Linked DNA regions of Sinorhizobium fredii. The protein of the gene in region 2 interacts with the protein of the main gene of each other region in a pairwise test. Links are inferred from orthologs where the notes say so. Each region holds a gene or a part of one and is shown on either strand. Other genes may lie near its edges.

Region 1 (2,917 bases), on a different replicon or contig from region 2:
TTGCCGCCGAGCAAGTCCGAGGCTCGCCAGCAGGAGGGCGAGCGCCCCGAAGGGCAGGTATAGCCTGATCCCCAGCACCAGAAATTGGTAGAACGCTGAGGCCGACGTGAACAGCGCCTGATAGAACCAGATGCGGGATCCAGTCGTCGCATGCCACTGCGCATAGAAGAGCCGGTAATCCAGGGCGAAGAGCAGCCCCGTCAGTCCGACGGTTCCGGCGATCAGGCTCAGGAGATAGGCAGCAAAGCGCGTTTCGATGCCGCGGCCCTCTGCCATGCAGCGGCCACCGAAAAGCGAAAGCGGCCAGGCGATGAGGCCGCCGAAAGCGTAGAGCAGCAGAATGCTTTCGAGGTGGAACGTCGCGTCATGCTCGCGCAGCCAAAGCGCGTACCAGGCGGAAAATGCCATCGCCAGAGCCCAGGCGGGAGCACCGAGGAAGGTTTCTCGCCAGGGCGGGATGGCACGACGGATGCGCCCACGTTTCGAGCGGCTGCCAGGACCGGCGACATTCCCCCCGGCGGCCGGCTGCTCGTTCATCGCCCGGGCCAGAACGGCACCGCGATCCAGCGCCCATCGGTCGTGCCTTCGAAGCCAAGGGATTTGACGAGGACCATGACGACATGCGCCTGCACGCCGTCGTCATCGACGTGAGTCACCACCCCGCCGATCCGGTAGCCGGTCGGGCAGCGGCGGCTTTCCGGAATGCGGCTATCATCCTGCAGCACCTCGGATACGGGCTTTCCGGCTTTCTCCGTCATGACGAGGCGGAAGCCTTTGACGTCTTTCAGGAGGTCCTTGCAGATGCCCTCGGCTGCCAAGCTCTTTTCTTCAAGCTGCAACTCGTAGGTCTTGCGGAACGGCGGATCGGCTGGGAATGCATCGTAGCGTAGCCTGTGGTCCGCCGTGTCCGGCTCCGTCACTGGATTGTAGGCGGCGAGTAGTCCGGGCGTGTCGAGAAGGCGGTAGGCGTCGATCAGCGGCGCCGCGCGCCGGTGCGCGTCTCGGCGAGCGCGGGGAAGGGCTCCGTTATCCTCCTCCACACGGGCGCGTACGGGCGCGCCGGGCAGGAACGAGATAGACGAATAGGGAAAGCCGGAGCCGTCCTGTATGCCATATTCCTCGAAGCCGAAGACCTTGCCGTCCGAAGAGAAGCCGATTGGCTGAAGGCTGGCATAGTCGCCGGCGATCGCGGGCGGAGCGGCAATCACCTCAGCAATCAGAACTGCAGCCGCGATCGCTGCCCGCAAGCTCATCGCCGACCCTTCTCGGCCGGCGTGCGGATCGCCTCGATGGCGGCGCGGTAGGCGTCGACGGAGTCGCCCTTGAAGATCGCCGAGCCGGCGACCAGCACGTTGGCGCCGGCCCCTGTGACGATGCCGGCGGTCTCGGGCGTGATGCCGCCATCCACCTCGATTTCGATCGGCCGATTGCCGACCATTTTCTTGATGCGGCGGATCTTCTCTTCCATCGCGGCGATGAACTTCTGACCGCCGAAGCCCGGATTGACCGTCATCACCAGGATGAGATCGACAGTATCGAGGACGTATTCGAGGGCGCTTTCGGGAGTCGCGGGGTTGAGCGAGACCCCGGCCTTCTTGCCGAGTGCCTTCACCATCTGCAGGGAACGATGCAGATGCGGGCCTGCCTCGGCATGGACAGTCAGGATATCGCATCCGGCCTTGGCAAACGCTTCGAGAAATGGATCGGCCGGCGCGATCATCAGATGGCAATCGAAGGTCGCGTCCGTGTAGGGGCGCAGCGACTTGATGACGTCGGGTCCGAAGGTGATGTTCGGCACGAAATGCCCGTCCATGACGTCGAGGTGGATCCAATCGGCGCCGGCATCGACGACGTCGCGGACCTCCTGGCCCAGTTTGGAGAAGTTGGCCGCCAGGATCGATGGGGCAATGCGAATGGGGTGGGTCATGAACAGCCTCCGGTCTTTCCCGCGCCCATAGCATTCCGCGACCGGCCGAACAACATGCGAAGGCAGGCCTTCGTCATAGGGCCAATGCCGACCAGGCCGGTTTGATATCGCTCGCGGCCGGTATGGCATCGTGGACGCCCCGCGCGATCGCCCGGGCCATTGTCGCCGCCGCGGCGGCGCCGAGGTCGATGAAATCCTCCAGAAGCAGCGTCTTGCCGGTGGCGCCCGTCGAGAGCGCGAAAACGAGGTCGCCGTCAAGCGGTGTATGGGACGGCCACAGCGCTCGGGAGAAGCCGTCATGGGCGGCAATCGCCAGGCGTTTCGCCTCGGCCTTCGAGAGGACCGCATCCGTGGCGATGACGGCAATCGTTGTGTTGGCGGCTACTGCCTCTCGCTCCCGGAACTTGAGCCGCGGCTGCGCCGCATCCTGCGGCCAGGGAGACGGCATACCGAGCCCACCGAATTCGCCATCCAGTTCAAATGGGGCAGCCCAGAAATGGCGGGTGTCGCCGATGGTTGCCGAGCCGAGCGCGTTGACGGCGACAAGGGCACCGACGGTGATGCCATTTGCGAGGACGGTCGAGGCGGAGCCGAGGCCGCCCTTGAAAGTGGCCGTGAGTGCTCCCGTTCCGGCGCCGGCACTGCCGGTCGCGAAGGTCTCGGCCGCGGCGCGTGCCGCGTCATAGCCGAGGTCGCGATAGGGTGAGAATTGCCCCCAATCCTTATCTCCGCCATTCATCAGGTCGAAGAGGATTGCCGCCGGAACGATCGGGATCCGGTGCGGGCCGACGGGAAAGCCGCGTCCCATTTGCCGCAATGCAGCCTGAGCGCCCGAGGCCGCGTCCAGCCCGAAGGCTGAGCCGCCGGAAAGTACGATTGCGTCGACCGCCTGGACCGTATTGTGCGGGGCGAGGAGATCGGTCTCACGCGTTCCCGGTGCGCCGCCCAGGACCTGAACCGCGGCGGTGGCCGGCGGGTCGCAAAGTACGG
Region 2 (5,644 bases):
AAGCGGTCGAATGCGACACCGTCATCATCGGCGGCGGCCTTGCTGGTCTGACAACAGCGCTGCAGCTTGCCCTCGCCGGCCAATCGGTAATCGTGCTGGAGGCCGAATGCATAGGCTTCGGCGCCTCGGGCCGCAACGGCGGCTTCGTCAGCCCGGGCTTTGCCACCGGCAGTGCGGAGATCGCCAGGCGCGTAGGAGCCGAGGCGGCTCGGCAGCTGCATCACCTGTCGATCGAGGGGGTCGATTTCGTCCGCGAGACGATCGAGCAGCTGAAGATCGACGGCGCCCGTCCGCAGCCTGGCCTCGTCAGCGTGCTGCGCTATGACGATGGCATGAGCCTGAAAGCGCATGCGGACGAGATGAAGCGCGCCTATGGCTACGCGCTCGACTATCTCGACACCGACCAGGTGCGTTCGGTCCTGAAGTCGAAGCGCTACTTCCACGGCCTCAGGGACGGCCGCGCCTTTCACATGCACCCGTTGAACTATCTCCGCGGCATCGCGGACGAGGTCGAGCGTCTCGGCGGGCGGATCTACGAGCGGTCGGCCGCAATAGCGACGGCTCTCGGCGCGGCCGAGAAAACCGTCCAGACGATTCGCGGCAAGGTCAAGGCCCGTCAGGTCGTCTTCACCACCGGAGGCTATAGCGGCCGGCTGCATGGCCCGCTGAAACGCGCCTTCCTGCCGATCGCCACCTATGTGATGCTGAGCGAGGAAGCGCCGGAGCTCATCCGCACGGCGATCGCCACCGACGACGCGGTCGGCGACAACCGCCGGGCCGGCGACTATTACCGGCTGGTCGACGGCGGCAAGCGGCTGTTGTGGGGCGGACGGATCACCACAAGGGCGGCTTCGCCGGCGGCTCTCGCCCGGGAGTTGCGATGCGAGATGGTCGGAACCTATCCGCAACTGAAAGAACTGAAGACCGAGCTCGCCTGGTCCGGCCTCATGTCCTATGCCCGCCATCTGATGCCACAGATCGGCGAGATGCAGCCGGGCGTATGGCACTGCACCGCCTTCGGCGGCCACGGACTCAACACGACGGCGATCGGCGGGAAGCTCGTTGCGGAGGCGATCCTCGGCCAGTCCGACCGTTACAAGCTCTTCAAGTCCTTCGGGCTCGTCTGGGCCGGCGGCTATGCCGGCCTTGCCGTGGCGCAGCTCACCTACTGGAAATTGCAGGCCCAGGACTGGTGGCGCGAGCGCGCTGCCTGAACGCCGGAGAGGTTTCGATGATTGGTCGCTTGGTACTGACTTACCCGGACGCGGCGCGGCGCACCGGCCTTCTGCTGATGCTGGCGCTCGTCACGCTCGGCATCTACGGCCTCGGCATCAGTCCGACCTGGATCGGGCATCTGCTGCCGGCCGCTTCCGACTGGCTCGCCGCCCATCCCGCGCTCGGGCAATTCCTCAGCGCATCGATGATTGCCCTCACGGCGGCAGTGAACTGGAAGGCGCTGCGCCAGCTGCCGCGCCACTGGCAGGTGGTTGGGGTCTGGCTTGAGCTCTTCGCGCTGCTGATGCTGTTCTTCTATTCTTTCGACCTGTCCTTCGCCTTCATCGCCAAGAAGATCGGCTTCCTGGTCTCGCAGGGCGTCGTCACGACGCTCTACATATCGGTGATCTCGATCGCCGTCGCCACCGTCATCGCGCTGGCCGGGGCGATAGCGAAACTGTCGAAGAATGGCGTCATCTACGGTCTTGCGACCTTCTATACCTCGCTGTTTCGCGGCCTGCCGCTGTTAATGCAGATCTATATCATCTATCTCGGCCTGCCTCAGGTCGGCTACGTCATCAGTGCGGTGCCTGCCGGTATTCTCGCCCTTTCGCTCTGCTACGGCGCCTATATGACCGAGATTTTCCGGGCCGGCATCGAGAGCATCCCGCGCGGCCAGACCGAGGGCGCGACGGCGCTGGGGCTCAGTCCCGCCCAGACCATGGGGCTGGTGATCCTGCCGCAGGCAATGCGCGTCATCATCCCGCCGACCGGCAACCAATTCATCGCCATGCTGAAGGATTCCTCGCTCGTATCGGTCGTCGGGGTCTGGGAGCTGATGTATCTTGCCCGCACCCAGGGACAGACGGAGTTCCGTCATATCGAGATGCTGATCACCGCCTCGATGATCTACTGGCTTCTCTCGGTCTGCCTGGAATATTTCCAATCCCGCATCGAAGCCCGGTTCGGCCGCTTCGATGTTCGCTGATGCGACTGCGCGCCGCTCGAAACGCGTTTAGGCGAGGCTTGAAACTCAGAGCGGCTGCGGCGCCTGCGGGAAGCCGCCGATATGGGCGCAGGTGAGGGAGGCGAGATCGCGTCCGGCCTGCAGGCATTCCGCAAGCGACCGGCCTTCCATCCGGGCCGCGATGAAGCCGGCGATGAAACTGTCGCCGGCGCCCGTCGTATCGACGACCTCGACGGGACGGATGCCGGCCGTGGCTTGCTCCCTGCCGTCGCTCGCAAGCGAGCCGCGACTACCGCGCGTCACCACGGCGAGGCGGGCACCGCGTGCCAGGAAATCGGCGGCGAGGCGCTCGGCCGCGGCGTCGTTCTCGCCGGCCGAGCCGAAGGCGATCGACAGCCCCGCGACTCCGAGGTCAGCGGCCGCGGCGTTGACGGAGACGTCCTGCGAGACGCTGACACCTCTCGCCGAGAGCGCGCGGCGCAGCGCGCCGCCATCGTCAAGCCAGCCGATATGGACATGATCCATGGTCTTCAGGATTTCCAGCTCGGCCGGATCCGGCCGATAGCCGGCGCAGACCCCGAAGTCCTCGTGAACGAAGATCCGGTCGCCGGCCGGCGTCACGTCGATATCCGTATAGGCGGTGTTGCCGTCGCGTTCCTGCAGGTGATCCAGCCTTACCGCATGTTCCTCGAGCAGGCGGCGCACCTTTGCGCCGTCGCCATCACGGCCGACGGCGCCGAAATAGAAGGACTGATGACCGAGCCGCGCGAGCTGCACGGCAACATTGACCGCATTGCCGCCGACATAGGACCGGGACAGCGGCGGACGAAACCGATCGATGCAGTTGTCGCCGATGGCGGCAAGGCGGAAGGAGGTCATGACTGTCCCTAAGATTCACGCAAGGGGCGTGCGAGTGCTGTTGCAGGCGCGACCCCTCGTGCCGCTTGCCCGCTCAATAGGCAACGCGTTTGTAGTAGCGCCGCGTGGTCAGCGGATGGTTGCGCAGGACTTCGAGATGGGCGCTGATCCGTTCGAGCACCGTGGCAAGGACGATCGGCGAGACGAGACCGCGCACCTCCGGCGAAATGCCGGGCAGGTCGAATTGCGCCGTATCGAGTACCGTCAGCTTGTCGGTGTAGCCCGGCGCGAATTTCTCGACGCGGTCGGCGAGCGGCCGCAGGCTGTCCTCGCCTTTGAAGAGAATGACGCTGACGCCCTTTTCGACGAGTTCCAGTGTGCCATGGAAGAAGTCCGAGGCATGCACCGGACGGGTGCGGATCCACTGCATCTCTTCGAGGATGCACATGCCGTAATAGAAGGCCTCGGGCCAGACGTTCCCCGCGCCGGTGACGATGTGATAGTCCGAGCCGGCGAGGATCCTGGCAAAGGCCTCCGCCATGTCCTCGTAGGTGCGCTTCACCCCGAGGAGCAACTGCGGGAGTTGTTGCAGTTCCGCGACGATCTCATCGTAATTGTCGATCTCGCCGCGGTGGCGCAGGATCGAAAGCGCAATGAAGAGCGATTGCAGATAGAAGGATTCGCAGGACGTGTCGTCCTCGGCGAAATTGACGAAGGCATGGTCGCCGCCTTTGCCGAGCGGCGTCTCCTCGTGGCCGACGAGCGTCAACACCGTGGCGCCGATCTCCTTCACCTTGGCGAGCAGCGCCACGCTTTCCTTGGTCGTGCCGGAGAGGGAGGGGATCACGACGATCGATTTTTTCGTCAGGTTGGCCGAGCCGGTGACCACCAACTCTGCGGCAAGATCGCTGAAGACCGGGAAGCGCGATTTTCGCTGCAGCAATTGCACCGCCGGCTGCATCAAGATGGCTGCGCCGCCGGTACCCAGAAAGAAGATATTCTCGGCGCCCTTGTTGAGGCAGGACCCGATGACCGCGTCGAGGCGCGGCCCGAGGGCGGCGGCGCCGGACTGGATGCGAAGAAATCTCTGTTCGTCGAAATTCAACATGGTTCTCTCTCGATAAAGCACCCACGATCATCGCAGCGGCGATGTTGTAAGACAACTGACAACAATGAGAGCTTGTGTCAAGGGCCGCCGTGACGGAGAAAAGTAGATCGTCCCTGCTCGGGTTCGTGTCTTCCGGCTGAAATTGCCTGGCCTTGACCACGGCGGATTTGTCAGACAAGAAAGACTTAGTCTACGGGCGCTTTGGAGAGAGAATTGGACGAGCCGCTTCGCGATACGCGCACACTGGTCATCCAGCTTCGCGACCGCATCGCCGATTTGATTCGCGACGAGGGGCTGAAGCCCGGCGACAAACTGCCGACCGAGGCGCAACTGACGCAGCGCTTCAAGATCTCGCGGCCGGCCCTGCGCGAGGCCCTGAAACTGCTCGAACAGGATGGCGCCATCTATGTGGAGCATGGGCGCGGCCGGTTCGTTTCGGCCATGTCGGCCGTCCAGGTGGACAGGCCGATCACGGTGTTCGAGAGCGTCACCGACATGACGCGGCACTACGGCTACCAGACCATCAACAAGGTGCTTTCGATTGCCGAAGAAATCCCCGACGCGCTAACCGCCGAACAACTGAAGCTGGGTGAGGGCGAGCGCGTCATCCGCCTCGAAAGGCTGCGGCTGCAGAAGGACGAGCCGATCCTCTATTGCGTCGATTACATCCCGCGCGGCATCATCCCGAACCGTCTCTACGACATCGACTGGACCGGCTCGCTGCTCGATCTGCTCGACCGCTATCGACAGCGGCCGCGCATGTCATCGGCCACCGTCTCCGCAGTGATGCTGCCTGCGGACGTGATCGAACGGCACGACCTCAGGGACTTCGGGCCGGCGCTGCTCATTCGCGAGACCTGCTTCAGCACGGCCGGCGCGCCCGTCATCCACGCCATCGACTATCACCGCGGCAGCCATTTCACCTTCAGCTTCGCGCGCAAATAGGCGCTCAATCACCCTCGTCGGGGATATTGAGCAGGTGGCCGCAGGCCTTGCAATGCACGGCGTCGAGGTCGTGCCGCTGCAGGCCGCATTGCGGGCAAGGGAAGTTCACCTTGTGCGGCCGAACCACCGCCTGGGCGAGCCGGACGAAGAGCGAGATGCCGATGATCATCGTCACGACGGAGGTGAGCTTGCCCAATGTGCCGGGCAGCGTAATGTCGCCAAAGCCGGTGGTGGTGACCGTCGCGACGGTGAAGTAGAGCGCGTCGACGAAGCCTTCGCCGCCCTCCTGCGCGTAGAAGAAGGTGGTGTAGACGAAGCCCGTCATCATGAACAGGAAGACGAGAAAGTTCAGGCAGGCGCGCACCACGTCCTGAAGATGCGCGCCGCCGATACGCCGCAAGCCTTCGCGCAGCAGCGGGCTTCTGCCAATCGCCCAGATCCGCATGGCTCTCAGGAATGCGAAATTGAACAGGAGGTCCGGGAACAGAAGGGTGGCGAGGATGACCAGGTCGATCCAGGTCATCGGCCTTCTGAGAAAGACACGCAGCGAC

Evidence for each region.
Region 1: the proteins of NXT3_RS30565 (region 2) and rpe interact in binary tests that used the Escherichia coli proteins (3 or more experiments, as listed by UniProt). The link is inferred for Sinorhizobium fredii from one-to-one orthologs.

What each region holds. Positions count from the first base shown.
Region 1 is NZ_CP024307.1:1,929,586-1,932,502, forward strand. Bases 89-2,917 are described here. They hold rpe (ribulose-phosphate 3-epimerase), read right to left. Parts: upstream 1,928-2,917; coding sequence 1,250-1,927; downstream 89-1,249. Other genes in these bases: NXT3_RS09620 (hypothetical protein), read right to left, coding at 89-537; NXT3_RS09625 (DUF2259 domain-containing protein), read right to left, coding at 534-1,253; NXT3_RS09635 (P1 family peptidase), read right to left, coding at 2,001-2,917. Also shown: more of NXT3_RS09620, read right to left, coding at 1-88. UniProt on the Escherichia coli protein: Catalyzes the reversible epimerization of D-ribulose 5-phosphate to D-xylulose 5-phosphate.
Region 2 is NZ_CP024310.1:1,487,177-1,492,820, reverse strand. The notes cover bases 1,156-3,988. They hold NXT3_RS30565 (PfkB family carbohydrate kinase), read right to left. Parts: upstream 3,062-3,988; coding sequence 2,249-3,061; downstream 1,156-2,248. Other genes in these bases: NXT3_RS30560 (SIS domain-containing protein), read right to left, coding at 3,135-3,988; NXT3_RS30570 (amino acid ABC transporter permease), read left to right, coding at 1,232-2,203; NXT3_RS30575 (NAD(P)/FAD-dependent oxidoreductase), read left to right, coding at 1,156-1,214. Outside these bases: more of NXT3_RS30575, read left to right, coding at 1-1,155; more of NXT3_RS30560, read right to left, coding at 3,989-4,148; NXT3_RS30555 (GntR family transcriptional regulator), read left to right, coding at 4,362-5,093; NXT3_RS30550 (potassium channel family protein), read right to left, coding at 5,098-5,644. UniProt on the Escherichia coli protein: Catalyzes the ATP-dependent phosphorylation of fructoselysine to fructoselysine 6-phosphate. Functions in a fructoselysine degradation pathway that allows E.coli to grow on fructoselysine or psicoselysine.